DNA from 3 places in the Lacticaseibacillus sp. YLM2-1 genome. Region 3 is predicted to be linked to each of the others. Evidence: predicted binding sites of a transcription regulator. Region 3 holds the regulator's gene; each other region holds the start of a gene.

Region 1 (7,299 bases), 200 kb from region 3:
ATGGAAATCGAAAAGAAACGTGGTATTTCGGTTACCAGCTCTGTGATGCAATTCAATTATCAGGGCAAACGCATTAATATTCTGGACACCCCTGGGCATGAAGATTTTTCTGAAGATACCTATCGGACCTTGATGGCGGTTGATGCCGCAGTCATGGTCATCGACTCGGCAAAGGGGATTGAAGCTCAGACCAAGAAACTGTTCAAAGTTGTCAAACAACGTGGTATCCCGATTTTTACATTCATGAATAAGTTGGATCGTGATGGTCGCGAACCATTGGATTTGATTGCTGAACTTGAAGACTTGCTGGGTATCGAAGGCTATGCGATGAACTGGCCGATTGGTATGGGTAAGGGACTCAAGGGTCTCTACGATCGAGTGAATCAGCGAATCGAGCTTTATCGGCGTGAAGGTAATGATCGATTTTTGCCGTTGAATGACCAAGGTCAGCTTGATCCAAGTCAACCATTGACGCAGGATTCGATTTATACGCAAGCATTAGATGATATCGAATTATTGAATGACGCGGGCAACCAGTTTAATTTGAAAAAGATCATGGCTGGTGAGCAAACACCAGTGTTCTTCGGGTCGGCGTTGACTAACTTTGGCGTTGAGACATTTTTGAATAGCTTCGTTCAATATGCACCCGAACCGGGACCGAAGAAAACAGAACAAGGCGGGGAAGTGAATCCGACTAACCCAGAGTTTTCCGCATTTGTCTTTAAGATTCAGGCAAACATGAACCCTGCTCATCGCGATCGCATCGCTTTTGTCCGAATTGTTTCAGGTGAATTTGAACGGGGGATGGATGTCATCCTTCATCGAACCGGCAAAACGATGCGACTGAATAACTCAACCGAATTTATGGCTGACACCCGTGAAACGGTTTCAACTGCGGTTGCCGGTGATATTGTTGGGTTGTATGATACCGGTAATTTTCAAATTGGCGATACCATTTATCAAGGCAAGGAACCGATTCAATTTGAAAAATTACCGCAGTTCACCCCTGAATTATTTGTTCGCGTTACGCCGAAGAATGTGATGAAGCAAAAATCATTTCATAAGGGGATGCAGCAGCTTGTCCAGGAAGGGGCAGTCCAGCTTTACAAGACCTATAACACGAATGATTATATTCTAGGAGCAGTCGGGCAACTTCAATTTGAAGTTTTCCAATTCCGGATGCTGCATGAATATCATTCAGAAGTGATTATGACCCCGATTGGCTCGCGAACGGCTCGCTGGATCAATCCAGATCAATTGGATGAAAAGATGAGCAGTTCCCGGAACTTATTGGTTCAGGATATCCACGGCGACCCGTTGTTCCTATTTGAGAATCAATACGCTGAACGCTGGTTTGCAGACAAGTATCCTGACGTTAAATTAACTGCCAAAATGTAATAGGGTGTTTGGGTATGAGTATTGTGGCACACAAAAAGCGGCTGACATCGCTCAGCCGCTTTTTGTGTGCGCTTATTAATCTAGCAATGTGCAAAAATCTCATTGGTATTGGCAAGCATGGCGCTATCCTTCTTCGGGTTACTCTGCTTGCCGCTCAAGCTTGGGAACAGTCACTTCTGCCAGATGATGACCCATAATCGGCGAAACATCGCCAATGTCCTTTTGCAAAAGCCGTTCGAGTGTGAAAGCAATTTCCGCACGCTGAATATTGCGGCGCTCATTGGTGAAAAGAAGTTCGATATGGGAAGGTGCCTCCGTATAAACAACTGTCGTTTGGCCAAGTGAGAAGACCTTGACCAGCCGGGCATCGGTACCACTCAATTGTTGGCTTACTAGATTTCTGAAACTGTTGGTCACGTTAATCAGTCGCATGCTCATGCCCTCCATTTCTCTCCCTACTGTTTTTATTATAAAACAGTTTAACGGAAAATAATAATATGTGAATTGAAAGCCCTCGAACGCAATGAAGTTCGAGGGCTTTCTTAAAACAAATTACTTTTTAGATTTTTGAGTGGTTTCAGCCTTGGCAGGTTCACCAACCGTAATCTCACCATTACTGATGCGGGCTTCAAGTTCCTTAGCCTTTGGATGGTCAAGGTAGAAGTCAGCAACGCGGTCTTCAATCTGTTCCTGAATGACTCGACGCAGCGGCCGAGCTCCCATGGCAGGATTGTAACCGAGATTAACCAGCTTTTCCTTAACCGGATCGGTAACATGAATCGTCAAGCCCTGATCCTTGATGTTATTGTTGGTATCTTGAATCATCAGTGACACAATCTTCAACAAGTCGTCTTTAGACAATGACTTGAATTCAACGATGTCATCAAAACGGTTCAGGAATTCAGGCTTGAAGTAATTACCAAGCTGATCCAGCACACTGTGCGTCTTACCGCTTAAAGCTGCGCCAAAACCAACGTTTGCTTCGGCATCGGTTGAGCCAGCATTGGATGTCATGATAATGATCGTGTCCTTGAAGGAAACGGTACGGCCTTGAGAATCAGTCAATCGGCCGTCATCCAAGATCTGCAAGAACATATTCATCACATCTGGATGGGCTTTTTCAATTTCATCTAACAAGATGAGGCTATAAGGATTTCGGCGAACTTTTTCAGTTAATTGACCGGCTTCCTCATAGCCGACATAGCCTGGCGGTGACCCGATAAGCTTAGAGACACTGAATTTCTCCATGTACTCCGACATATCAAACCGGATCATGGCGTCTTCAGAACCAAACAGCTCTTTGGCAAGCTGTTTAGCCAGTTCAGTTTTGCCGACACCTGTTGGGCCGACGAATAGGAAGGACCCAATCGGCCGACCGGACTTGTTAAAGCCGATCCGGTTACGACGGATAGCGCGAGCAACTTTATCAACTGCTTCATTCTGACCAATGACATGCTTTTCAAGGTCGCCAGCCAGATTCTTCAGCTGTGCTTGCTCCTGCGCCTTCAGTTCACCAACTGGAATGTTGGTTTTTTCTTCAACAATCTGTTCCATATCTTTTTCGGTGACAGTCGGAATTTCATTTTCAGGCAGATTAGACTGTTTCTTAGCCATATCTTCTAACTTAGTAACTTGGTCACGATAGAAGGCAGCTTTTTCGTAATCCTCCTGCTTAAGAGCAGCTTGCTTTTGCTTCTCGGCGTCGTCAATCTTGGTCTTGATCGTTTCTGGATCGACAGTGGCAATGGTCAGATTCTTCCGGGAACCTGATTCATCCAGAAGGTCAATCGCTTTGTCAGGCAAGAAACGATCTTGAATGTAACGATTGCTCAAAGTTGCAGCTGCTTCAATAGCGGCATCCGTATATTTAACATGATGAAAATCTTGATACCGCGGCTGCAGGCCTTTTAGAATCTTAATCGTCTCTTCTACAGTAGGCTCCTCAACGAGGACTGGTTGCAGACGACGAGCAAGGGCTGAATCTTTTTCAATTTGACGATATTCATTGCTAGTAGTGGCACCAACGAGCTGCAACTCGCCACGTGCTAATGCTGGTTTCAGAACATTGCCGGCATCCATACCGCCTTCAGCATTGCCAGCGCCGACGATTTCATGGATTTCATCAATAAATAAGATAATGTTCTTATTCTTTTTAAGTTCGTCAATCAATTGTTGCATACGTTGTTCGAATTGACCGCGAATGCCAGTTCCTTGAACTAGTGAAACGACATCGAGTCGGATGACATGCCGATCTTGAAGTTTTGACGGAACATCGCCATTAGCGATCTTCAATGCCAAGCCCTCAACAACAGCAGTCTTGCCGACACCGGCTTCACCAATCAGGACTGGATTATTTTTTGTTCGGCGGTTTAAGATCTCGATCACCCGTGAAATTTCTTTGTCACGACCAATGACCGGATCAATTTGACCATTCCGTGCTTGTTCAGTCAGATCAACGCCGAATTGTCCCAGCAGTCCCTTGCCACGGTTGCCATTGCGGCCGTTATTACCATTGCCGCCACGGCCTGCCTGAGTTGGCGGGGTCTGAGCATTTGGTTGTTGCGGTTGATCCATTCCCTGATTCATCGCACGGAAAATATCATCTAAGCTGCCGAAACCAAATGGATCGGTTGCATCAGTTGGTCTCATATTTCCTCCTGCTTGGTTCTTGAGTAATTGATAACAGTTTTGGCAGAGATTAATTTCCTGTCGAGTGCCATTAACAACGGTTGAAAGATGAATAGTGGCTGGATTCTTATGACAGTTTTCACACAGCATTTTGTCACAACCTTCCTATCTGTTTAGGTGCCACGTGCAGTCAAAAAAGGTTTGACCTTTCTTGACCTATGGCAATAGTATACACCCACATTTCTGGAATGCAAGCACTCTGCCACCAAGAGTGCTAAAAAGTTGCAAAAATTTCAGTGACAGCAAGCACTTGCGCTTTTTCCTTACCAGCTTTTATGCTACTCTTATTAGGTGAGGTGAGGCAAATAGATGACTCAGGATTACGTCGCTTTAATAGATGAGTTAAAGACTGGTCAGCGGGACAAAATCACGGTGACGCCAGAAACGTTCATGGCGTTTCGCGCGGCATGGACGAATTATCCTGATCGTGAAGAGATCGTGGGAATGGCTAAACGTGATGGTGTCATTGAATACCATTATCGATCAGTTGATTCTCGTTAATATAGGCGCCAAATCTGATGTGGCGCTTGTGACAAGCTTCAAAAAATGGTAAGGTTTACATGAATTGTTTTGGGTACGAATGCGCACACAAACTATTCGGAAAAAAACTAGAAATCTAGTTAATACGAAGGAGCAGATCAGTCATGGAAAAACGCGAATTTAATATTATTGCAGAAACCGGGATCCACGCACGTCCGGCAACCTTGTTGGTACAGGCAGCAAGCAAGTTCAACTCAGATATCAACTTGGAATACAAGGGTAAGAGCGTTAACTTGAAGTCTATCATGGGCGTCATGAGTTTGGGTGTTGGCCAAGGTGCCGATGTTACCATTTCTGCTGAAGGTGCAGACGAGGCTGATGCTATCGCTGCTATTACAGACACAATGAAAAAGGAAGGCTTGGCTGAATAATGGCTGAACATTTGAAGGGAATCGCTGCTAGTGATGGGATCGCCACAGCGAAGGCCTATTTACTGGTTCAACCTGATTTGTCATTCCAAAAAAAGACGGTTGATGATCCTTCAAAGGAAATCGATCGCCTGAAGCAGTCACTTGATCAAAGTAATGATGAGTTAAAGGTTATTCGAGCAAAGGCCGCTGAATCGCTTGGCGAAGAAGAGGCTCAGGTTTTTGATGCGCACATGATGATTTTGGCTGATCCTGACTTTACTGGTCAGGTAGAGACTAAGATCAAGGATGAAAAAGTCAATGCTGAGCAGGCTTTGAAAGAAGTCTCCGAATTCTTTATTAAGACATTCGAAGGTATGACCGACAATCCATATATGCAGGAACGTGCGGCTGATGTCCGCGACGTGACAAAGCGGATCATGGCACACTTGCTCGGTCGCAATTTGCCAAATCCAGCATTAATTGATGAAGAAGTCGTTGTGGTTGCGCATGACCTGACCCCTTCGGATACCGCACAATTGAATAAGAAGTATGTCAAAGCATTTGTCACGGATATTGGCGGTCGGACTGCGCACAGTGCGATTATGGCACGTTCGTTGGAAATCCCGGCTGTTGTTGGGACAGATGACATTACCAAGAAGGCTAATAACGGTGATCTTATTTCCGTTGATGGCTTAACTGGTGAAGTTGTTGTTGATCCGACCGATGATGAAGTAGCTAAGTTCAAGCAGGATGCTGAAGCATTTGCTAAGCAAAAAGCTGAATGGGCTCTTTTGAAGACGGCCAAATCAATCACAGCTGATGGTAAACACTTTGATGTTGCTGCCAACATTGGCACGCCAAAGGATCTTGATGGTGTGCTGGCAAACGGTGCTGAAGGTATCGGTTTGTATCGGACAGAGTTCTTGTACATGGATTCTGCTGAATTACCGACTGAAGACGATCAATTCGAGGCCTACAAGAAGGTTGTCGAAACGATGAGTCCGAAGCCTGTTGTTGTTCGGACGATGGATATTGGTGGGGATAAACATCTGCCATATTTGCCGCTTCCTGAAGAACAGAACCCATTCTTAGGTTATCGTGCGATTCGGATCAGTCTTGATCGCCAAGATATCTTCCGGACACAGTTGCGCGCTTTGTTGCGTGCATCTGCCTTTGGCAATCTGCGGATCATGTTCCCTATGATTGCTACCATTGCTGAATTCAAGCAAGCAAAGCAGATTTTCACTGAAGAAAAAGATAAGTTAGTCAAGGATGGCGTCAAAGTATCTGATGATATCCAACTTGGCATTATGATCGAAATTCCTGCAGCTGCAGTTTTGGCTGATCAGTTTGCTAAGTATGTTGACTTCTTCTCCATTGGTACAAATGACTTGATCCAGTACTCTATGGCCGCTGATCGTGGGAACGAGCATGTTTCCTACCTGTATCAGCCATACAACCCATCCATCCTTCGCCTAATCAAGCATGTGATTGATTCGGCACATAAGGAAGGCAAGTGGGCCGGTATGTGTGGCGAAGCTGCTGGTGATCCAATCATGGTACCACTGTTGCTTGGTATGGGTCTTGACGAATACTCAATGTCCGCAACTTCTGTCCTTAAAGTCCGCAGCTTGATGAAGAAGCTTTCGACAGCTGATATGGCTAAGATGGACGAAATTGCTTTGAACCAAAATATCACTAATGATGAAAACGCTGATCTGGTTAAGAAAACAACTGGTCAGAAATAAACTTTCATTATCAGAAAGAGGCTATTGACTGAATAAGTTGACGGCTTCTTTTTTTGACCAAAATTTGATTTTGATCGGGCTCGCTAGCATTGATTTTTCTGAAACCCGCTCGAAAACGGGACTTTAACTTTGCCATGCAAAAAGGTAATTGCGCGACTATTTGTCGGCATCTGAACAGTGACTGACTGCAGACTTTTCAGAAAAGTGTTAAGGTTATTATGTAAACTAAAAATTGAGTTACTGATTCATGGTATGGCACTGTGAGCGGTGGTTCATTTGGACTTGTAGGGGGAATTGCATGTATCAATCAAAAACACACAATCATCGATTTACCGGTCACCTTGCGAGTGCGAAGACACGGTTGCGGCTAGTAGCTTTGATTTCAACGATGGGTGGCCTGCTTTTTGGCTATGACACTGGGGTGATCAATGGCGCATTGCCTTTTATTTCTTCGGAACTGAAACTTGCCCCTGGATCACAGGGTTGGGTCACCAGTAGTTTGACGCTGGGTGCTGCTTTTGGTGCCATCTTAGTCGGTCGTTTAAGTGATCGCTATGGGCGCAGGCGGCTCATCA
Region 2 (7,299 bases), 620 kb from region 3:
AATTCCTAACAGCTGATTCATAAGATGATCAAGGCCATGAAATGTCTCTAACCCTTTTGCTGTTAGCACCATGCCAGATTTTGAGCTTTCCAACAAACCTTGACTACGCAGAAAATCCGTTTCTGTGCGCAAAGCACGTTCTGAGATCTTCATCTGTTCGGCCAACGTTCGCCGGCCAACTGGTGCCATCCAGTTAATAAATTGAAGGACCTGATAGCGTTTAGTGACAACGCCCATCAGATCAGGCGCGATCGCTTTGAGCCACGCAAGTTCAGTATGCATAAGGCACGTCCTTCTTTAATGGGTCATTTCACGTCCCTCCGAGTCGTTCGCCGACCCAGCAAGCTGAAAAAAATTAGGAACCCAACAAATGCTGTTTTCCTTTACCAACAAGACCAATTGTAGCAGGGGTTCCGCTTTATCGCAAGTCTGCGGCCTTAATCGTCCAAAAACAATCACATATTCGGTAAACTTAGAACATCTATTTTTTTGGTGTGAAGATTATTCGGATTTTACTAAAACATCATCCCGTCTGGCGGGTTTTTTTGAAAGCGGGTTTCGGGTTGTTTCTAATGGAATTTTCATGCTGGGAAAAGTGATTCAGTTTGTGTCTTAGTTCAGTAGTGACAAGGGTTGGTTTTATTCCCGTTCGTTATATAATGAGCAGTTTCCAAGTCATAATGTTAGCGTTTGCAAAAATAGCCACCGAATCTCTCATCAAGCACCCGAGCAATGAACGGTGAAGATCGTCGCTGCAATTCGGATCTCAGGCTATCACTTATCGGCGTTTTAGCATGATGCATGTCACGCCTCTATCCTGTTTTGAATGTTTTTAATTTTAAACAAAACAAAAACCCCGATTACTCGGGGTTATGCTGTCCTACCTTTTCCCATTTAACCGGGTTTCTGCGCAGCCCGGGAGTCGAACCCGGATTTCGAGAACCGGAATCTCACGTGCGATCCATTACACTAACCGCGCAAGTACCTAATTATATTACTCAATATGCCCTCGCTTTGCAAGTCTTTTCGGGGAAACAAAAACGCGTTGCCACGATATGGCAACGCGCTTTTCTTTTTACAGCTTATTTTTGCGTATTTTTGTTGACCAAGATATCATCGATTAAGCCGTAATCCTTGGCTTCCTGAGCGCTCATATAATGATCACGCTCGGTGTCCTTCTTGATTTGCTCAATCGTTTGACCAGTTGCGTCAGCCAAAATTTGGTTCATCTTGCGACGTGTCTTCAAGATTTCTTCAGCAGCGATTTCAATTTCGGTCTGCTGACCTTGGGCACCGCCTGAAGGTTGATGGATCAGGATGGTTGAGTTCGGCAATGCGAACCGCTTCCCTTTCGTCCCACCAGCCAGCAAAACGGACGCCATTGAGGCAGCCATCCCGATAGCGATCGTCTGCACATCTGACTTGATGAAGTTCATCGTATCCAGCATCGCCAAGCCACTGGTGATAACACCACCGGGACTGTTGATGTAGAGATAGATATCCTTTTCAGAGTCTTGCGCGTCCAAGAAAAGCAGTTGCGCGATGACAGAATTGGCCATTTGATCATTGACTTCACCGGATAACATAATGATTCGGTCTTTTAATAGACGTGAGTAAATGTCGTAAGCACGTTCGCCACGACTAGTTTGTTCAACGACGGTAGGTACTAGCATGTCCTAACCTCCTGATAATCGTTATTAGCACTCTTAAAAGTACAGTGCTAAGTATACAACTAAAGTCAAATAAGGTCAAAGATTTAGGTAAAAATCTTTGACCTTATTTTTGGGCGTTACGCTTCTGGAAAAGCGCCGTCGGGAATAGCGCTTAAATGGTCATCAACCCGACTGACCTCGGACTTAATATGGTCATACTCAGGCTTAGGAAGGTTCATTAATTCCATGCAGGAGCCAACGTGTTCAAAAATCTGATCACGGGCGTCCAGCGCCTTTTGGGTCAGGCTGACGTCAACTCGCCGCTCGTCTTCAGTGGAACGCTTGCGACTGATCCAGCCATCTTTTTCAAGCCGTTTCATTAACGGCGTCAAAGTACCGCTATCCAGTTCAAGTGTTTGTCCAACTTGCTTAACCGACATTGTGCCATGTTCATATAGCGACAATAACGTGATGTACTGCGGATAGGTTAACTTGAACGGGGCTAGCGCTTGTGAATAGAAATGATTGTATTGTTTTTGTGCTTTGTAAATCGCAAAACAAAGCTGTTCGTTCAAAGTAATCGGTTTAACCATGCTGCTTCCTCCTAAAACTTACCTTTAAACGCGCGAACAGCTCGCAATAGCCGTCCACACTGTGAAAAATGCGCTCATCTATCAATTATTAGCCACCATCAACACCGACGGGGCTCACGTCATTGCTTCAAGACAGTCATCTCAAAAAAGCGATGGCGCTTCTCTCTGGTTGCCAAGATCATCACGGCTCCTTCAAACAAGTCGTCGCCAAAGGGATACATCCAAGCTAAAAGACATCGACATGCGTCCAAAACAGTCAATCTTCAGCAAAAAAATAACTTGATGTCGGTTACATTGTACACGATTAGCTTGAGGAAACAAAGGGATTGATTTGTTGATTGTCAACACCCGATTATGATGAACGCAGCCCACTTCGCATTAGTGCTCAAGCGTCTTCTGGTTGTTGATACCCTTCAGCAATCTGATTCAATTTCCGCAACCGGTGATTGACCCCAGACTTTGAAATTTGGCCGCTCGGCATCATCGCTCCAAGCTCTTGAAGCGAGACGTCAGGATGTGCTAAGCGTAAAACTGCAATTTCCCGCAATTTGGCCGGTAAGTTATCTAGCCCAACATGGTTCTTTAAATAGTTAATATTCTCAATCTGCTTCTGTGCAGCGTCAATCGTTTTATTCATATTCGCATTTTCACAGTTAACTAATCGATTCACTGAATTCCGCATATCCCGCATGATCCGAACATCTTCAAACTTCAGCATGGCATTCGTGGCCCCAATAACCTGCAAGAAATCGGCAATCTTTTCTGCTTCCTTGAGGTAAACAATGTAGCCGCTTCGCCGTTCTACGGTGCGAGCGTTCAGATTAAAATGATTCATCATTTTCAAAATACCAGCATTGTGATTATCGTATAAAGAATAGATTTCCAGATGATAACGCGAGGTTTCCGGGTTATTCACTGAACCACTGGCCAAAAAGGCACCGCGTAAATAAGAACGCATCCGCTGCGGTTCCTTCAACACCGAAGCTGGAACGGTTGTTGAAATCGCCATGGTATCCGGATCTAAAATTGATAGATCCGACAAGATGTCATTGACGCCTTCTGTTAGCCGCACAATGTATTGATAATTCTTCTTGAGCTTCATCTTACGGTGAACAACCAGATTAGCTTCGTGATGATAGACTTGGCGAATCAAGCTATAAATCCGACGTGCAATAGCCGGATTTTCGGTTTGAATATTTAACACAAAACGATGAGCCATCAGTGTCAGGCTGCCGTTCATACGAATCAAAGCAGACAATTCAGCCTTAGCATGTTCTGGATGTACCTCGAGCTGTGTCAGTTCTTTTTTCACCAGACTGGCGAAACTTGCCATACCCTCACCTCCGGGTTTTGCCGCTGACCTGAAAGGCCAAGTTTAAAATCTCCTTGGCGACTTTATCACCATCATGAAAGACACCATGATCGCGCAACTTTAAAAAGTCTTCGGAAATCACGCGGCAGCCCATGTCTCGCAAGCCTTGATAGTTATGCTTAACCGGCGTGAGAATTTCGTTGTACTTTTGATGATCCAGATAATTATCGGGGACTGGTTCAATGTTAACCAAAACCGTATCCACAAAGTTCTCGCCCATTTGTTCATTCAGAACCCGGACATGATCGGCATCGGTAAAATGCTGGGTTTCGCCTTTTTGGGTCATGATATTGACAATGTAAATCACTTCGGCTTGCGTCTTCTTCACCGCATCCCCCAGATTTTCAATCATCAAGTTAGGCAAAATGCTAGTGAAAAGACTGCCTGGGCCTAAAACAACAACATCAGCGTCCATAATCGCATCGATAACTTCTTTGACCGCCTCTGGTTTGCCATTGGCGGGATCTGTTTCTGAAACCGAAATATGCTTGATGTTTTTCCCAGCCGCTGTAATCTCAGCTTCACCAGACAGCTTTGTACCATCGGTGAATTCAGCATTTAAGGTTAACGGCGTGTTGCTGGCCGGATAAACGTGACCATCAACTTGCATCATTTCGCTTAGTTGCTGAACCGCTGGGAAAATGCCGCCTTTCATTTCAGACAGCGCGGCAATAATCAGATTGCCAATCGCATGCCCAGCGAAAAAAGCATCAGTTGTATTGAACCGATATTGAAAAATATCCAAATACAAACTCGGCAACTCCGATAAAGCCACTAGCACATTGCGAATATCACCAGGCGGCACTACGTTGATATAGTTGCGGATTGTCCCTGATGAACCGCCGTCATCGGCAACAGTCACAATTGCAGTCACATCTGCATCTTGCTCATGCAAACTATGCAGAATGACCGGCAAGCCTGTTCCACCGCCAATGACAACCACCTTTGGACGCCGACCGCGGATGACCCGAATAAATTTAGTTTCACGACTCATGAGCGATTCACCGTCTCCTTATGCTTCTTAATGTCTCGATGCGTGATATCAACGGCATATGCATCTGAAAACGCCTTACCAATCCGCTCGGCAAAAGCCACACTCCGATGCTGGCCGCCTGTGCAGCCAATCGCAATCGTTACGCTGGTTTTGCCTTCCGCCTTGTACTTTGGCATGATTTCAGACAATAGATCATAAAACTTGTTATAGAAACTTTCAGCATCTTCATTATCCATCACGTAATTGTAAACTTCCGGATCAAGCCCAGTCTTGGGCCGATAATCCTTGATGTAAAAAGGATTAGGCAGGAAACGGACATCCATGACAATATCAGCGTCTATTGGTAATCCGTATTTAAACCCGAATGACATGACTTCAATATGAAATGCTGGTTGACTACCGCTTTCCTTAAAGTTAAGGAAAATCTTTTCCCGTAACTGACGTGGACTTAAGGTCGTGGTATCAATCACAACCTGCGCGCGATTGCGCAATTCTGTGAGTAATGCACGTTCTTTTTTAATGCCGTCCATCAATCGGCCTTCCATGGCCAACGGATGAGAGCGACGGGTTTCCTTGTACCGAGAAACCAGCTCTTCATCAGTTGCATCCAAGAATAAGATGCGAGAATGAACATAGGCATTGTTGTCCAAATTAGCCAGCATATCGATAATCTGATCGTAAAAAGCACGACTGCGCAGATCGACAACAAGCGCGACCTTCGTGATCTTTCCGGATTCTTTTACCAATTCCCAAAACTTCGGCAACAAAGCTGGAGGCATATTATCTACGCAAAAATATCCCAGGTCTTCGAATGCCTGCATGGCAACGGTTTTACCGGCACCGGACATACCGGTGATAATGACAAGATCCAAACTTTCAGTCATAAAAGGCTCCTTTTTGATCATATTTATTCAAGTATAACATGCCGGGCGTGTCATTCCTACCGATCCCCGGTTTCTTTTCACCGCATCATCAAGCGTTGTTATTAAAAAACCTGATGCAGCGCAATGAATCAGCTGCATCAGGTTAAATAAAAGCGATGTTCATTAAATATTGCGTCGTGCAAAGGCAAGGACAATACATTCGATGCCGAATAGGACGAAAAACATCGACAATAATGTGACCAACGTGATGGCCGCAACCACTGGCTGCATGAACAGCATCAAAGACACAATCACTGCCAGAATATCCAAAACGAGGTAAAGGACAAACCAGCCAGTACCTGCAATCCGCAAATGGCCCACGTTGAATAGCGAACCAACTGAATCAACTAAGAACCAGATTGCAAACATCATGGTAATCGTTGCAACACCAAAATTACTGTTGACCAGGAAAATGACACCAATAACGAGGTCAAAAATCCCCATCAAGAGCGACACCCAAGCTAGTTTACCAGTGAGCTGGCGAAGTGTTGAATACCCTGCTAAAATCGCAATCCCACGAATAATGGCAACAACAGCAAAGATAAAGGTCACCGTTTTCAACGTTGCCAGCGGATAGCGCATGACAACAAATGCGGCGATCAGGAACAGGATACCAGTGATAAACTGCCCCCAGTCAAAACCAAAACTTTTTCGATTTAACATCTATTTCCCTACTTTCTTAATCCTATTCATCATAATATTAAGCACAAGAATGAGCAAATCAGAGTGTGAAACAAGTCGGTTTCTGGGCCGGCGACGCGTTGCTAGACCGGAGACAACGCTCCAAGCTCGCAAAGCTCGCGGTCTCGAAGTCGCCTAACAACATCAGTAACAAGGCGCGGTCGCCGTGCTTTTTGTACTGCTGATCCCCATCCGGTCTACGATTGCTCCGCCTTGGTACTAGTGTCTCGAAAATTCTAATAAATTTCCCATATCAAAAAGGCAAACAATTTTTGGTGTCATTGTTTGCCCTTATTAACCGCCGTGAATGATGGTCCAACCTGTTCAGTCAATCTACTTCTTGCTTACCGCCTGCGCTTCATTCTTAGTTGATGTTTGCGCAGCTTCCTTAGTCCGTTGAGTGTCGCGAACGAGGATTGGTTTCAAGTATTGGCCAGTATAACTATCGGCCACATTAGCCACCTGTTCAGGTGTGCCAGTGGCGATGATCTGACCGCCGCCGTCTCCGCCTTCAGGGCCAAGATCAATGACCCAGTCAGCTGTTTTGACGACATCTAGATTATGCTCGATAACCAGTACGGTATTGCCTTCATCGACTAGCCGTTCCAACACTTCCAGCAGCCGCTTGATATCATCTGTATGCAGACCAGTGGTGGGTTCGTCAAGAATATAAAAATTCTTGCCGGTTGAAAGCTTCTGCAGTTCGCTTGCAAGCTTCATCCGTTGAGCCTCGCCACCAGACAAGGTGGTAGCGCTTTGTCCCAGCTTAACGTAACCAAGGCCAACATCCACGATGGTTTGCAACTTGCGCCGAATCTTTGGAATATTCTTGAAGAAGTCAGTGGCTTCTTCGACAGTCATATCAAGCACTTCAGCAATATTCTTGCCCTTATACGTTACTTCGAGGGTTTCAGAGTTATACCGTTTGCCATGGCAAACTTCGCAAGGCACGTAAACATCAGGTAAAAAGTTCATTTCAATCTTGATGATCCCGTCGCCTTTACAGTTCTCACAGCGACCACCCTTAATGTTGAAACTAAAGCGGCCTTTTTTGTAACCACGTAATTTAGCTTCGTTGGTTTCG
Region 3 (8,324 bases):
CTTGTGGAACTTCCACAGACCCCACTGATTTCATCCGCTTCTTACCAGCCTTTTGCTTCTCTAAAAGCTTCCGTTTCCGCGTGATGTCGCCGCCATAACATTTTGCAAGAACGTTTTTACGGTAAGCCTTCACGGTGCTTCTGGCAATGACTTTATTGCCAATCGCGGCCTGAATCGGAATTTCAAACTGTTGACGCGGTATCGTGGTTTTCAGACGCGCAACAATGGCCTTGCCGCGTTCGTAAGCAAAGTCCTTGTGCACGATGGTACTGAGCGCATCGACAGGATCGCCATTGAGCAAGATGTCCATCTTAACCAGATCACTTTGGCGATAGCCGGTGATTTCATAGTCCAGACTGGCGTATCCCTTCGTGCTGCTCTTGAGATCATCGAAGAAGTCGTAAATGATTTCTGAAAGCGGCAAGTTGTAAATCACATTCACCCGATACTTGTCTAAATAATCCATCGTCACAAACTCGCCGCGCTTACGTTGCGATAACTCCATGACTGGCCCGACATAATCATTAGGCACCATGATTGAGGCTTTGACATACGGTTCGCGAATTTCTTTGATTTCGCTAACTTCTGGCATGTCAGCTGGATTGTCGATCGTTTTTTCAGTGCCATCGGTCATGATGATTTCATAATCCACACTTGGCGCGGTCATGATCAAGTCAAGGTCGTAATCGCGTTCTAGTCGCTCTTGGACGACATCCATATGCAGCAAACCTAAGAACCCGCATCGGAAGCCAAAACCAAGCGCCTGCGAAGTTTCTGGTTCAAATTCCAAAGCCGCATCGTTCAACTGCAGCTTTTCGAGCGCCTCGCGCAAATCGTTAAACTTGGCATTATCAACTGGGAAAAGGCCTGAATACACCATTGGCGTGATTTTGCGATAGCCTTTCAGCGGCTTTTCTGCTGGCCGATCCGCTAAGGTCACCGTATCACCCACACGAGTATCCTGAATGGTTTTGATCGCGGCTGTGATATAGCCAACATCTCCGACCATTAGAAAATCACGTTTGACCGCTTTAGGCGACATCACGCCGACTTCGGTCACTTGAAATTGCTTGCCATTGCTCATCAGCTGAATGGTGTCGCCGACTTTAACTTGGCCTTCCTTGACGCGCACATCAAGCACAACGCCACGGTAATCGTCATAAACCGAGTCAAAAATCAGTGCTTGTAATGGCGCATTCAAATCGCCAGATGGTGCTGGCACATCGGTCACAATCCGCTCAAGAATTTCAGGCACGCCTAGGCCGGTTTTACCACTGGCCAAAATAGCATCGGAGGCATCCAGCCCGATCATCTCTTCAATTTCCTCTTTAACGACATCTGGCTGGGCACTCGGTAAATCAACCTTGTTAATGACCGGGATGATTTCAAGGTCATCATCGATCGCTAAATAGACGTTGGCTAACGTCTGGGCTTCGACGCCTTGGGTAGCATCCACGACCAGCAAGGCCCCTTCACAGGCCGCCAGACTGCGGCTGACTTCATAGCTGAAGTCAACATGTCCCGGTGTGTCAATTAGATGAAAAATATAAGTTTCGCCATTTTTAGCTTTGTAATGCAGTTCAACCGCATTTAGTTTAATGGTAATGCCACGTTCACGTTCAAGTGCCATATCGTCTAGCACCTGCGCCTGCATATCACGTTTGGCAATGGTATCGGTCAACTCCAAAATACGATCAGCAAGGGTCGACTTCCCGTGATCAATGTGGGCGATGATCGAAAAATTGCGGATATGCTTTTGGCGGTCCAGCATTTCTTCTTGATTCATGTTTAGTAGTGCCTACTTTCTAAGCGAATGTGATATGAGTTCTATTATAGCAGAGCTTGGCGCAGCTCGGTAGAAACGGACAACTAAAGGTAGTGTCAGTTTGATCTTGATTCCATTCTGTAACGATTCAAACATGTCCCCATCAAAAAAGCGATCCATATAGGATCGCTTTTTGCTTACTTACCGCCTTTAAAAGCTTCCTTAACCCGATCGAACAGCGTGCCATTGTGCGGGGTGACATCCTCGCCACTAGCGGCTGCGAACTGCATTAAGGCTGACTTTTGCTTCTCATTCAAATGCTTTGGCGTCTGCACTTCAACGGTGACAATCTGATCACCAGTGCCGTTGCCTCGTAGGCGTGGTGCCCCTTTGCCGCGAAGTCTGAACTTCGTCTGGCTTTGGGTGCCAGCAGGAATTTTCAATTCAACTGCACCATGAACGGTGTCGACTTTGATCTCGTCACCTAAGGCTGCCTGAGCAAAGCTCAACGGAATGGTCAGATAGATTTCTGAACCGTCACGTTGATACTTTTTGCTTGGTGCGACTCGGAAAACAATATAGAGATCACCATAAGGGCCACCGTTGGTTCCAGCTTCACCAGCCTGCTGTAGTCGCATTTGCTGGCCATCTTCAACACCAGCCGGTACTTTCACATCGATGGTGTGACGTTCCTGTTCGTGGCCAGTGCCATGACAAGTCGGGCACTTTTCCTTGATTTCCTTACCTGTGCCGCCGCAAACATCGCAAACCTGCCGCGTCATCATCGCGCCAAATGCGGTATTGCGCTGAACCTGAATATACCCACTACCGTGACACTTATGACAGGTCACTGGGCTGGTACCAGGTTTAGCGCCGCTGCCATTGCAGGTGTGACAAACGGCTTCACGATCATAGGAAATTTTGGTGTCTTTACCAAAAATAGCTTCCTCAAACGTTAGGTCCATGCGGTATTGCAAATCGGCTCCTTGGCGCGGAGCGGATGGATTAGCCTGCGCACCACCGCCGGCACCGCCAAAGAATTGACTGAAGATATCGTCAAATCCGCCAAAACCGCCTTGTCCGCCGCCAAAGTCACTAAATCCGCCTTGACCAGCACCAGCGCCGCCAAACCCTTGCGGACCGTCAGCAGAACCATACTGGTCATAGGCCGCCCGTTTTTGGGGATCAGACAAAACCTGATAGGCTTCATTAATGTCTTTGAACTTCTGCTCAGCCCCTGGTGCATGGTTGAGATCCGGATGGTATTTCTTCGAAAGCTTGCGGAACGCTTTACGAATGGTGTCATCATCGGCATCTCGGCTTACACCGAGTGTCTCATAATAATCTTTCTGATCCGCCATAGTTCCTCCTCGATTCAGATCATGACTGAAAATGCCTGTTCAGCATAGCATAATTCAAACAAAAAGCCAAAACCGCGCCGCGGCTTCGGCTTCTTGCTCATGATACAACATGTTACTTCTTATCGTCGTCGGAAACATCCTTGTAGTCACCATTAATGGTGTCATCGTCAGACTTTTTATCATCGCTGCCTTGAGCTGCGCCTGCATCAGTTGCTGCACCGCTGGCTGGGCCGCCTTGCGCCTGCTGATTCTTCTGGGCATTTTCGTACAACTTCACGGTCATATCCTGAACCAGTTTGTTCAAGTCATCCCGTTTTTGCTTCATGTCGTCCAAGTTGTTTTCTTGTTGAGCCTTCTTCAAGGCTTCCTGAGCATCCTTGACCTTCTTGATGTCTTCTTCAGGCACCTTACCGTCAACATCTTTCAATGTCTTATCGGTTTGGAAGAGCAGCTGATCGACGTCATTCTTTAAGTCGACTTCTTCTTTACGCTTTTCGTCGGCATCGGCGTTTTCTTCGGCTTCCTTCTTCATCCGTTCAATTTCTTCATCGGACAAACCGCTAGAACTCTTGATGGTGATGTTTTGCGACTTGCCGGTGCCAAGATCCTTCGCAGAAACCTGAACAATGCCGTTCTTATCAATATCGAATTTAACTTCGATCTGAGGAACGCCACGTGGTGCTGGCGGAATATCCGTCAACTCGAAGCGCCCGAGTGTCTTATCGTCAGCTGCCATTGGCCGTTCCCCTTGAAGTACGTGGATATCAACGGCTGGTTGACTATCTGCTGCAGTAGAGAAGACTTGACTCTTTGAGGTTGGGATTGTGGTATTACGATCAATCAGTTTGGTGAAGACACCGCCCATGGTTTCAATCCCAAGAGACAACGGCGTTACATCCAACAGCACAACATCCTTGACATCACCAGAGATGACCCCGCCTTGAATGGCAGCACCAAGCGCAACCGCTTCGTCTGGGTTAATGCTGTGGTCTGGGTCCTTGCCAGTCCACTGTTTAACTGCTTCCTGAACTGCTGGTGTCCGAGTTGAACCACCATTTAAAATAACCTTGTCGATGTCAGCGTTGGTCAACTTGGCATCCTTCAAAGCATTTTCGACTGGGATCTTGGTCTTGGCAACCAGGTCAGCGGTCATTTCGTCAAACTGTGCCCGCGTCAAGGTACGTTCCAAATGCAACGGGCCATTAGGGCCAGCAGAGATAAATGGCAAGCTGATCTGTGTCTGGGTAACCCCGGACAGATCCTTCTTAGCCTTTTCAGCGGCATCCTTCAGCCGTTGCATCGCCATTTTATCCTTGGACAAATCAATGTTGTTGTCTTTCTTAAATTCAGCAACTAGCCAGTCGATGATCTTGTTATCAAAATCATCACCGCCCAAATGGGTATCACCATTGGTCGACAGCACTTCAAAGACCCCGTCGCCTAATTGCAGAATGGAAACATCAAAGGTCCCACCGCCAAGGTCGTAAACCAAAATCTTTTCGTCCTTGTCGCCTTTGTCCAAGCCATAAGCCAAGGCAGAAGCGGTTGGTTCATTGATAATCCGCTGAACATTCAAACCAGCAATCTTGCCGGCATCCTTGGTGGCCTGCCGTTGGCTATCATTAAAGTAAGCCGGTACGGTAATAACGGCGTCCTTAACTGGTTCACCAAGATAATCTTCAGAGAACTTCTTGATGTATTGCAAAATCATCGCAGAAATTTCCTGAGGGGTGTATTCCTTATCGCCAACCTTGACTTTGTAGTTAGCTTCACCCATATGGCGCTTAATGGAAACAATCGTGTCTGGGTTAGTGATCGCTTGGCGCTTGGCCACTTCACCGACTTGGATTTCACCATCTTTAAATGCAACAACAGATGGCGTGGTCCGATTGCCTTCAGGGTTGGTGATAATTTTTGGCTGATTGCCTTCCAGAACCGCAACAGCTGAGTTGGTAGTCCCTAAATCAATACCAATAACTTTACTCATAGTTTATACCTTCTTTATTTTCAGATTAATTATTTTGCAACGACAACCATAGCAGGACGCAACACACGATCCTTGAGGTAATACCCCTTTTGCAATACCTGCGCGACTGTGTCAGCTGGATGTTGATCATCCGCTGCGACCGTTTGAACGGCTTGCTGGGTATTGGGATCGAACTTGTCCCCGGCACCATCAATGGCAGTGATGCCGTTTTCCTTCAAAGCGCGTTCCAGATGGTCGTAAACCATTTGAACACCCTTCTTCAGGGAAACTGCACTGTCATCTTTGGCCTCGGTTGCAAGCGCCCGCTCGAGATTATCAACAACTGGCAAAATGGCTTTAGCCAACTTTTGCCCATCATATTTCAACAGCTTTTGCTGCTCTTTCTCGAAGCGAGCATTCATATTTTGAATTTCTGCAGCGGCACGCAGGTATTTATCTTCAAAGTCGTCGCGTTCTTGCTTCAACTGCTCGCCGTCATGTTTACTGTTCGAAAGTTGTTCGTTAAGATCCGCGATACTTTCTTGTAAAATATCTTCTTTTAACGAAGTCTCTTTCGTATCAGCAGACTTTTCAGCTTTCTTTGCGGCGTTTGCTGCATGCTTTGCTTTTTGTTCTGCCATGGTATCCTCCTTTAACGCGTTTCCTGACGTAAAAGCCTATCCATAAGGAACACATGCACAATGCCCAAAAAAGACCATTGCATTTGTGCGCCGATTTCTGAACGTGTCAGTTCACGCTATTCTTTAAACGCATCAGTTGGCTTAAAAACACCAACTGATGCTATTTGCTAACATGATTATTGATCAAAGTTGGCATAGTAGTCTGTCAACCGTTTAGCTAGCTCTTCGCGAAAAACGTCGAGCAAGCCGATCATCTTGGAGTACGGCATTTGCGTCGGTCCCAAGAGGGCGATCATACCGGTACCGTGACCACCAACATCATAACTAGCAGTGATCAAGCTGAGGTTCGCTAGATCAATAGGTTTTAACTCCGGACCCAGTCGCACTTGAACCGGTGTTTGGCGGATCGGGCCGCCCAGCAACTCAGTCAGATCGCCGTGATCCGCATCGATCAACGACATGATCTTTTTCAGCTCGTGAATATCCGAATCGCCAAGGTAATCCATCAAGTTCAACCGCCCACCAACATAAAAACGTTCAGAGGCAGCTGACTTTAAGACATTGCCAAAAATATCAAGGAAGCCGTCTGGGCTGGTCAAATACTGCATTAGCATGGACGGGACATCCGTCCTCAGCCGCTGTGCTACCTGAACCAATGGCAACCCGACCAGCTGATCATTCACAATTCTGATGGCTTTTTCAAGTTCATCGGAAGAAATGGACGGCGGGACGGTGAACACCTGATTTTCGACATTACCATTATTCGTGACCAAAATGGCCATGACTTGATGGTTACCTAGTGGTACGAGTCGGAACCCAGTGAGCTTAATATTGTTGACTTCCGGACCGAGACTAATGGCAGTGTAGCTCGTCAGATTTGATAGAATCTGCGCGCTTTGTGCCACAATTTCGTCCATTTTGCTGTAACGCTGGCCAAGCTCCTGCTTGATCGTTGCCAAATCATGGCGAGAGACGCGCACGGGTTCAACAAGATGATCAAGATAGTAGCGATAGCCTTGTGTCGAAGGAACTCGACCTGAACTGCTATGGGTCTTGGTGATCAGACCGGCATCTTCCAGCGCTGCCATGTCGTTGCGGATCGTCGCAGAACTGACGTGAACCGGCAGCTCTTGCATTAACGTCTTTGAGCCCACCGGCTGGCCACTTTCAGTAAACAACCGGATGATCTCTTTTAAGACGAGCAATTGCCGTTTCGTCAACATTTTCTCACCTCACCTTTAGCACTCGTTTTATATGAGTGCTAATACAATGAATAATATACCAAGCGAGGTTAGCAAAGTCAAGGTACGATTGCTAGATTGTGAACGTTTCTAGTGAAAATTATGGCAAGTGCATTTTAACAACACAGTCGTTTCTTTTAGCACTTAAACAAGCGGCTCATCAATCAAGAAACGTTGAAAAACCTCGTTGCCGAGGAACTTGCCTTTGTTGGTCAGGCGAATGTAGCCATCTTGGCGCACAACCAAACCTTGACTGACCAGTTCCGGCACAGTTTCACCATAAATGGCGTCAACTGTCATGTGGTAGCGATCATAAAACCGCGCTTCACTGACCCCCTGCATCGTCCGCAAGCCTAAAAACATTTCTTCTTCGATCTGTTCTGACTGTGGCACCAAATGATGTTCAAGGACCGGCAAGTGGTCAGCATGTAATGGTGTTAAATACTGCTTAATAGGACCATAGTTGTGGTAGCGATCACGACCAAGATACCCAAACGCGCCAGCACCGAAGCCAAAGTACTTGTCATTGCGCCAATAAAGCAAGTTATGCTCACACTGGTACCCGTCTTTTGCAAAATTACTAATTTCATATTGATGTCGGCCATGTGCTTCCATGAGATCGATCGCATCTTGATACATATCGGCCTCGACGTCTTGGGTCGGCAAGCGCAACTTGCCCTGTCGCATCAGATTATAGAAGATCGTTTTACGTTCCAAAATTAGGGAATACGTTGAGTAATGCGGCAGATCCAGTGCCAACGCCTTTTGCAAACTGGTCAGAAAGTCATCGCGGCTTTGATCAGGTAGTCGAAAAATCAAATCAATCGAAATATTATCAAACCCGACTTGACGGGCGTTAGCAATGGCAGTGTAAACATCTTTTGCTCGATGTATCCGGCCGATTCGGCGTAATACATCATCATTAAACGATTGCACGCCAATCGACAAACGGTTGACACCATAATCATGTAGCACTTGCAATTTTTCGGTCGTGAGCAAGTCATTGGGGTTAGCTTCAAAAGTAAACTCCCCTTGATCAAAATGTAGGATATCATGAATACCCTGACACAATGTAGCCAATTGTGTCGGTGTCAGCGTGCTGGGCGTGCCACCACCGACATAAACCGTCTGAATTTTTTCTTCAGGATGTTCGGCCATCACCATCCGCATTTCTTTTAGCAGCATGGCCACATAATCATCAACTGGCTGGCCTTCGATGAAAACTTTGTTGAAATCGCAGTAGTAACAAATATGTTCACAAAATGGTATGTGAAGATAAGCACCTGCCATATTAACCCTTCTTTGCGGCAAAATAGTCTCGGACGGCAGTTTCATCTTTTTTCAATTGAT

What was found. The regulator HrcA, encoded in region 3, represses chaperone genes, less so after heat shock. The targets are predictions, from matches to a motif close to TTAGCACTCNNNNNNNNNGAGTGCTAA.
Region 1: a site for HrcA is predicted at 4,278-4,304, ahead of AC07KQ_RS08765 (ATP-dependent Clp protease ATP-binding subunit). Genes of this name have one in related genera too.
Region 2: a site for HrcA is predicted at 1,698-1,724, ahead of clpP (ATP-dependent Clp endopeptidase proteolytic subunit ClpP). Genes of this name have one in related genera too.

What each region holds. Positions count from the first base shown of each region.
Region 1 covers NZ_CM152617.1:1,797,970-1,805,268, reverse strand. Annotated here, with positions in the region: gene AC07KQ_RS08775 (peptide chain release factor 3) at 1-1,398, shown strand, start outside; gene AC07KQ_RS08770 (DUF1827 family protein) at 1,537-1,830, opposite strand; gene AC07KQ_RS08765 (ATP-dependent Clp protease ATP-binding subunit) at 1,951-4,176, opposite strand; gene AC07KQ_RS08760 (hypothetical protein) at 4,396-4,587, shown strand; gene AC07KQ_RS08755 (phosphocarrier protein HPr) at 4,731-4,997, shown strand; gene ptsP (phosphoenolpyruvate--protein phosphotransferase) at 4,997-6,724, shown strand; gene AC07KQ_RS08745 (sugar porter family MFS transporter) at 7,023-7,299, shown strand, end outside.
Region 2 covers NZ_CM152617.1:975,606-982,904, reverse strand. Annotated here, with positions in the region: gene AC07KQ_RS04760 (sugar-binding transcriptional regulator) at 1-282, opposite strand, end outside; tRNA gene AC07KQ_RS04755 (tRNA-Arg) at 908-979, opposite strand; gene clpP (ATP-dependent Clp endopeptidase proteolytic subunit ClpP) at 1,083-1,673, opposite strand; gene AC07KQ_RS04745 (MarR family winged helix-turn-helix transcriptional regulator) at 1,790-2,245, opposite strand; gene whiA (DNA-binding protein WhiA) at 2,631-3,578, opposite strand; gene AC07KQ_RS04735 (gluconeogenesis factor YvcK family protein) at 3,583-4,611, opposite strand; gene rapZ (RNase adapter RapZ) at 4,608-5,495, opposite strand; gene AC07KQ_RS04725 (HdeD family acid-resistance protein) at 5,658-6,197, opposite strand; gene uvrA (excinuclease ABC subunit UvrA) at 6,549-7,299, opposite strand, start outside.
Region 3 covers NZ_CM152617.1:1,598,320-1,606,643, forward strand. Annotated here, with positions in the region: gene lepA (translation elongation factor 4) at 1-1,786, opposite strand, end outside; gene dnaJ (molecular chaperone DnaJ) at 1,963-3,126, opposite strand; gene dnaK (molecular chaperone DnaK) at 3,239-5,113, opposite strand; gene grpE (nucleotide exchange factor GrpE) at 5,143-5,733, opposite strand; gene hrcA (heat-inducible transcriptional repressor HrcA) at 5,910-6,956, opposite strand; gene hemW (radical SAM family heme chaperone HemW) at 7,119-8,264, opposite strand; gene ribF (riboflavin biosynthesis protein RibF) at 8,266-8,324, opposite strand, start outside.